3 regions of the Pseudoalteromonas sp. G5_S1_14_S5 genome follow, and region 2 is predicted to be linked to each of the others. Evidence: riboswitches for the same ligand, from Rfam matches in the RefSeq annotation. Region 2 holds a riboswitch; each other region holds the start of a gene.

Region 1 (2,264 bases), on a different contig from region 2:
TAAGTCGAAATTTGCTAAGAATTTAGCTAACCAACCACTGTTACCATAGATCGCCAACAAGCCAAATACACCGACTAACACAGGCAGAACAAGAGTCGACGCGAACAATCTTAATAATAGTGCTCGTCCAAAAAACTGCCTGCGACACAGAGCGTGTGCAATAGGTATAGCAAAGCCAACACTCAGCACAGTTGAGAGTGTCGCTTGATAAAAACTGAACTTCGTTACATGCCAATAGTAGGGATCGGACCATACTTGGCTGATATCAAGAGAAGGGGCATTGCTAAGCAATGCCCCTACTGCTGAAACCACGAAGGCGGTAATGAGCATCGCGACCCAAATACCGACCTTAGGCGCTTTCTTTATCATAAATTGATTATTACCGTAAAAAATCCATTCCAAACCTAAAGAATGGCTTTAAATACAGGTCGTTCATTCTTCTAAAGGTAAATTAAAAAGTAAGCGCACTCTGCCATTCACGAATCCAAGGCTTACGCTTTTTGGCGATCTCTTCAGAGCTAAAGCTAAGCGCTTGCTGAGGCACCGTCAGTTGTTCGAAACCTTTCGGTAGCTCAACATCTGTCACTGGGTACATCCAGTTGCCTGTTGGCATCGCCAATTGGAATTCATCACTTAGGATAAACGCCATAAACTCATCAGCAAGCTTTTCATTCTTACTACCTTTAACCTTTGCAGCGACTTCCACTTGAGTGTAATGCCCCTCTTCAAAGTTCGCAGCAGCGTACTTAGAATCGTTCTCCGCAATGATGTGGTAGGCCGGAGAAGTGGTGTAAGACAATACTAAATCAGATTCACCCTCTAGGAACATAGAGTAAGCTTCAGACCAGCCTTTAGTTACCGTCACCGTTTTCTGAGCTAGCTTCTTCCACGCCGCTGTCGCTTCATCACCGTATACCGATTTCATCCAAAGCATCATGCCTTGGCCAGGTGTTGATGTACGTGGATCTTGGTAGATAACCTTCAGATCATCACGTTGCTCAACCAACTCTCTCAGACTTTTCGGTGGGTTTGCTAGCTTCTCTGTGTTATAGACAAAAGCGAAGTAGCCAAAGTCGTATGGGACAAATGTATTATCGTCCCAGCCATTTGGCAGTGTTACTGATGATGTATCAACATTGTGCTCAGCCAGTAAACCCGTCGCTTTCGCCTCAGCCATCAGATTGTTGTCTAAGCCCAGAACGATGTCAGCTTTGCTGTTGCCACCTTCGAGACGTAAACGGTTAAGAATAGAGACGCCATCTTCGAGCGCGACAAAATTCACGTCACAGCCACACTTCTCTTCAAATGCTTTCTCTACGGCAGGACGAGGCCCCCAATCCGCAGCAAAAGAGTCATAGGTGTATACGGTTAACGTATTGTCTGCAGCAAAGGCAGAAAAAGAGATAGCTGTAGTAACAGCAAGGGTAGTTAATGTGAATTTCACTGGACGCTCTCCATGGTCTGAGCGGCACAGGTTTGAGGGAGGATAACGATAGAGGCTGTTCCTAACTCAATTCCTACGCCAGCATTATCTGGTTCAGGTTTACGGGTCCCAAGCACCTGCTTGATCTCAGCCGCATTCACTATTTGAATGGTTTGCTCCCCGATGAGTGTCCGGAATTGTAATTCGATTTTTAACAATAAGCTATCAAGTTTGGATCAATTACGTTGATCGTAGCCCCAACGTGGCACTAAACCTTGATCGATACCAAGATGGTCGAGAATGCGCGCCACCATGAAATCGACCAGATCTTCTATTGACTTAGGTTGGTGATAAAAACCTGGAGCGGCTGGCATGATGGTCACGCCCATCGTCGATAGCTTGTGCATGTTCTCTAGATGTAGCGTTGAGAATGGCGTTTCACGAACCACCAATAATAACTGGCCTCGCTCTTTCATCACTACATCTGCTGCACGCTCAATCAGGTTGTCCGATAATCCATGGGCAATCGATGCCAAACTGCCCGCAGAACATGGGCACACCACCATCTGCTTCGGCGCTGCAGACCCTGATGCAACTGGAGAGAACCAGTCATCTTTGCCACACACCACCAACTTTTCAGGATCGCAGCCCAAGTGCTTAACCAAGGCTTGCTTTGCCGCATCCGGCCCGGCAGGTAACTTGAGCTCATGCTCTGTTGCCAACACCACTCGCGCTGCCGACGAAATCAGCAGGTAGACCTGATAGTCTGCTGCCAACAAGCATTCGAGCAAACGCAGTCCGTAAGGCGCACCAGATGCGCCAGTAAAAGCAAGAGTTATCG
Region 2 (2,264 bases):
CGCTGTTGAAGGTGTAGAAGCATGGGTTATTGCCATAGATGGTAACCCGATAAAAACACCTTATAGGTTGACTGAACATAAAATCGGCCCAGGTATGCGTGTCGACATCGGTCTGATTGCTCCAAAGGCTGGTAAGCGAGTGAATATACTGCAAATGAAGGGACGTTTTCCTTTTTCTTTATGTGAGTTTGAGGTTGTAGATTCCACGCTCATCGAAGGCCAAACACTTCCGCTATTACCTCTTAATCCTGTGCCTAAGTTAGATCTCGCTAACGCAGAAGAGATCGATTTTGTGTTTGAGTGGGAAGGGGCGGTGTCGCCGGTTTCCAAAGGTGGGAAAGCCATGCCTAAGTTTTGGCTGACCAATAAAAGAGCCTGGGAGGGGATGAGTAAAAACAATATCCCAGAACCACTCGCTACATTAGAGCTCGGTAAAACTTATATATTCGATCTTAAGAATGTTACCCAATACCATCACCCGATCCATATACATGGTCACACGTTCACGGTACTTGATTTAGATGGCAAAAAAATTGAGGAGCCTTTTCACACGGATACCGTATTACTTGGAAAGAACGGTCGAGCGAAAGCGGCATTTGTAGCGGACAACCCCGGACGTTGGATGTATCACTGTCATGTGATTGAACATATGAAAACAGGGCTAATGGGCTATATCGAAGTTAAGTGACACCTGTAACGTTTAATATTTGCGCATACGTTCTTAGTTTCCATCCTCGCTTTTATCGGCGGTAAAGCTAGAATATAGGAACTGTTATTTGGGAGGATTCATGGGTCAGTTATCTATTTTAGGCTTTATTGCCATTGGTGGTGCATTTGGTGCTTGTTCACGTTATCTGATTTCAGAACTGTGTGTACTACTGCTTGGGCGTGGTTTTCCTTATGGTACGCTAACTGTTAACGTGATTGGTTCTTTCATTATGGGTCTACTGATCGCTGCATTTGAAAATGAGATGGTTGCAACTGAGCCATGGAGACAGATCATTGGCTTGGGCTTTCTTGGTGCTTTAACTACATTCTCAACTTTTTCGATGGATAACGTTCTTTTAATGCAGCAAGGCGCATTTTTCAAAATGGGACTAAACGTACTACTCAATGTGGTGTTAAGTATCTCTGCGGCATGGATCGGCTTCCAACTTTTGATAAAGTCATAAAATCTTCTTACGATTTGTTAACAACTCGGCTTGGTTTATCCAAGCCGTTTTTATATACTCGATAGTACTTGTCGGAGTGCCATATGGCTGAGACCGTTAACTCGGGATCCGTTGAACCTGATCAGGCTAATACCTGCGAAGGGAACAAGAGTAGATATCTAACTAGAATCCCTCTAGAGATCTATCACCAGATCACAACTGTATTTCTTACCGTGATCCCTCTTGTAGCATCAATCCGTCAAGCATTTTTATCCCAATAAATAATGGCTAAAAGCCAAGGAAAAATGCTATGTCGAGTCGTAAACAAGCAAGACTGGAAGCGAAGAATTTCATCGATTCTTTATCAGTACAACCTTATCCAAATTCAAAGAAAGCTTACATCCAAGGCTCTCGAGAGGACATTCAAGCCCCAGTTCGAGAGATATCACTCGCTGATAGCCTTGTTGGCGGTACCCAAAAAGAGCCTGTATTTGAACGTAATGCACCTATTCACGTCTATGACACCTCCGGTGTTTATACTGACCCAACGCACGAGGTAGACCTTTATAACGGCCTTCCAAAGCTAAGAGAGCGGTGGATCGAAGAGCGTGGTGATACTGAGATATTAGATGATGTTAGCTCTGTTTATACCAAAGAGCGTCTAGAGGACGAAACCTTAGACGAGCTTCGTTACGGAAACCTACCTAGAATTCGTCGTGCGACTGGCGAGCAATGCGTGACTCAGTTGCACTATGCTCGTAAGGGTATTATTACCCCTGAGATGGAATACATTGCGATTCGCGAGAATATGGGACGTCAGAAGTTCGCAGATGAGCAACTGAACCACCAACACCCTGGCCATAACTTTGGCGCAAACCTACCAAAAGAAATTACCCCTGAGTTCGTGCGGAAAGAGGTTGCTGAAGGTCGAGCTATTATCCCTTCAAACATCAACCACCCAGAATCAGAGCCGATGATTATTGGCCGTAATTTCCTCGTGAAAGTAAACGCTAATATCGGTAACTCTTCGGTAAGCTCTTCGATTGAAGAGGAAGTTGAGAAGCTAGTTTGGTCAACTCGCTGGGGCGGCGATACGGTGATGGACTTGTCGAC
Region 3 (2,264 bases), on a different contig from region 2:
GGTTAGTTGCTGGATTGTGTTACGCCATTTATTCGTGGGCGACAAAAGCTCTAATAGACGAAGGCATTAAGTCACAAGCGGCGATGGGCAGCATATTTGGTTTAGGTGCAATGTTGTTATTACCAACGTTATACTTCACTGGTGACAACCTATTCGCTTCAAGAACTAATATATTCGTGGTGAGTTACTTGGTACTACTTCCTCAATGTTTGGGTTATGTCGCGTTCAGTTTCGGGTTAAGACATGTCACGGCAAGTAGTGCGAATTTGATTACTTTGCTTGAGCCAGTTGTTGCCGCCGTATTGGCTGTCTGGATTGTGGGGGAGCGCATACCTTTTGTCGGTTGGATAGGTATATTGTTGATTGTCCTATGTTTATTTATTCAATCACAACCAAATAATCAGCGAAACTAAGTGCTTGTTAACAAAGATAAATTGAATTTTATTCATGCTTGTATCTTATAAATGAATAAAATGAGTATCTCAGTTACGAGAGTGCTGTTACTATCGTTATCAATAGTCGGGGGGCATCTACCTTAATTGGTATTTGCTGAGATCGTTATTCGAGACCCGTTGAACCTGATTCAGTTAACACTGGCGTAGGGAACTATGATGACTTTGTCTATGTGGTCTAACAATGATCTCTCATTGGTTTTATTTCCACCCTCTCTTTGCGGCCAAAGTTCGGTTCTCTTACGTCTTTTAGATAGTAGGAGCGACCATGACGCAGCATTCCAACACTCAAGCGCCACTTAAAAAGACTCAAACACCACACAACCAATCTTCTGTGGTCAATACTCCGATTGTTTTAACTATCGCTGGTTCTGATTGTGGCGGCGGCGCAGGTATTCAAGCGGATATTAAAGCCATGTCTGCAACAGGTAGCTTCGCTTGTTCGGTGATTACTGCGATTACTTCTCAGAATACCCAAGGCGTGTCAGCCATTCTCCCAATTCCACTAGAACATGTCGCCAGCCAGTTAGATGCGGTGCTCACCGATCTGAATATCGTGGCGGTAAAAGTCGGTATGCTTGCGGACTCGCAAATCATCAAAGTCGTTGCTGACAAAATCAAACAATACCAACCAAAACACTTAGTAATTGACCCTGTAATGGTCGCGACAAGCGGCGACCTTCTTCTAGAAAACTCAGCTATCACTACGCTAAAACAAGAGCTGATTCCGCTCGCAGACATCATCACCCCTAACTTACCAGAAGGCGCTGCACTGACAGGGAAGGCCGTTCCTGAAAGCGAAGCTGAAATGCAGGACATGATTGAAGATCTGCGCGCTTTAGGTGCTAAAGCCGTTCTGCTAAAAGGTGGTCATCTAGAGAAAGATGAAAACAGCAATGACTTAATGATTCTACCAACCACATCTGCTGTGATTAGCGCGAAGCGTTTTCCTACCAAAAACACTCATGGCACGGGCTGCACGCTCTCTTCTGCTATTGCTTCTTTCTTGGCTCAAGGTAACACGCTCCCAGAGGCTGTCGACCTCGGTAAACAATACATTTCACGCGCGATTGCCCATGCTGACGAGTTGAACGTCGGTCAAGGTCATGGCCCGGTAAATCACTTTTTTGCTGGGCACGGTAATGTCCGTTAATACGGTTGGCGTTCAACTTAGCAATGCGACGTTGCGTTACCGAGATAGCGAGCACGCGACCCTGTCGGGTTGTCACTTAACTTAAGCGCAGGTAAGTGGACAGTGCTGCTTGGGCGAAGTGGTTGTGGGACAAACGACGGTATTGCGTTATTTGGCAGGTTTGTTGGGCGACAAGGTGGAGTGGCAGGGTACATTGGCAACGTCTGATGAACGGCCTTTAACTGATCGTATCGCTTACATGGCACAGCAAGATTTGTTACTGCCATGGCTATCGGTTATCGACAATGTACGCCTGAGCCATCGCTTCCTAAACACTACTAACGAGCATCAAAACGCAGAGCAAAAGCCACTGGTTGTGAATATTACTAACTACGTGGTGATGAATAACACAGCCAATGCTCTGCTAGCGATTGGTGCTTCACCTATCATGGCGCATTCGCAGAAAGAATTGGCTGAGATGATGTCATTCTCTGCCGCTTTGGTGATCAACATTGGCACGCTCGACAGTATCTGGATGCCAAGAATGTGTTTCGCGGTTGAACAAGCTAACGCGAACAACAAGGTTGTGGTGCTTGACCCAGTCGGTTGTGGTGCAAGCTCGTTACGTACCGAGACGTCTCGCCAAATCGCACATTTAGCGGATAAGTTAATTATTCGTG

Evidence for each region. A riboswitch is a leader RNA that binds a small molecule or an ion and turns the genes downstream of it on or off. The one in region 2 is predicted to bind thiamine pyrophosphate.
Region 1: another riboswitch for thiamine pyrophosphate. It lies ahead of thiB (thiamine ABC transporter substrate binding subunit); the one in region 2 lies ahead of thiC (phosphomethylpyrimidine synthase ThiC).
Region 3: another riboswitch for thiamine pyrophosphate. It lies ahead of thiD (bifunctional hydroxymethylpyrimidine kinase/phosphomethylpyrimidine kinase); the one in region 2 lies ahead of thiC (phosphomethylpyrimidine synthase ThiC).

Annotation. Positions count from the first base shown of each region.
Region 1 is NZ_JBQKUM010000007.1:60,850-63,113, forward strand. Features, by position in the region: gene thiP (thiamine/thiamine pyrophosphate ABC transporter permease ThiP) at 1-369, opposite strand, end outside; gene thiB (thiamine ABC transporter substrate binding subunit) at 452-1,444, opposite strand; TPP riboswitch at 1,498-1,616, opposite strand; gene ACTRWI_RS03770 (flavin prenyltransferase UbiX) at 1,660-2,264, opposite strand, start outside.
Region 2 is NZ_JBQKUM010000055.1:918-3,181, forward strand. Features, by position in the region: gene ACTRWI_RS15905 (multicopper oxidase family protein) at 1-688, shown strand, start outside; gene crcB (fluoride efflux transporter CrcB) at 789-1,172, shown strand; TPP riboswitch at 1,235-1,333, shown strand; gene thiC (phosphomethylpyrimidine synthase ThiC) at 1,462-2,264, shown strand, end outside.
Region 3 is NZ_JBQKUM010000124.1:4,358-6,621, forward strand. Features, by position in the region: gene ACTRWI_RS21565 (DMT family transporter) at 1-413, shown strand, start outside; TPP riboswitch at 511-622, shown strand; gene thiD (bifunctional hydroxymethylpyrimidine kinase/phosphomethylpyrimidine kinase) at 721-1,605, shown strand; partial or broken gene thiM (hydroxyethylthiazole kinase) at 1,730-2,264, shown strand, end outside.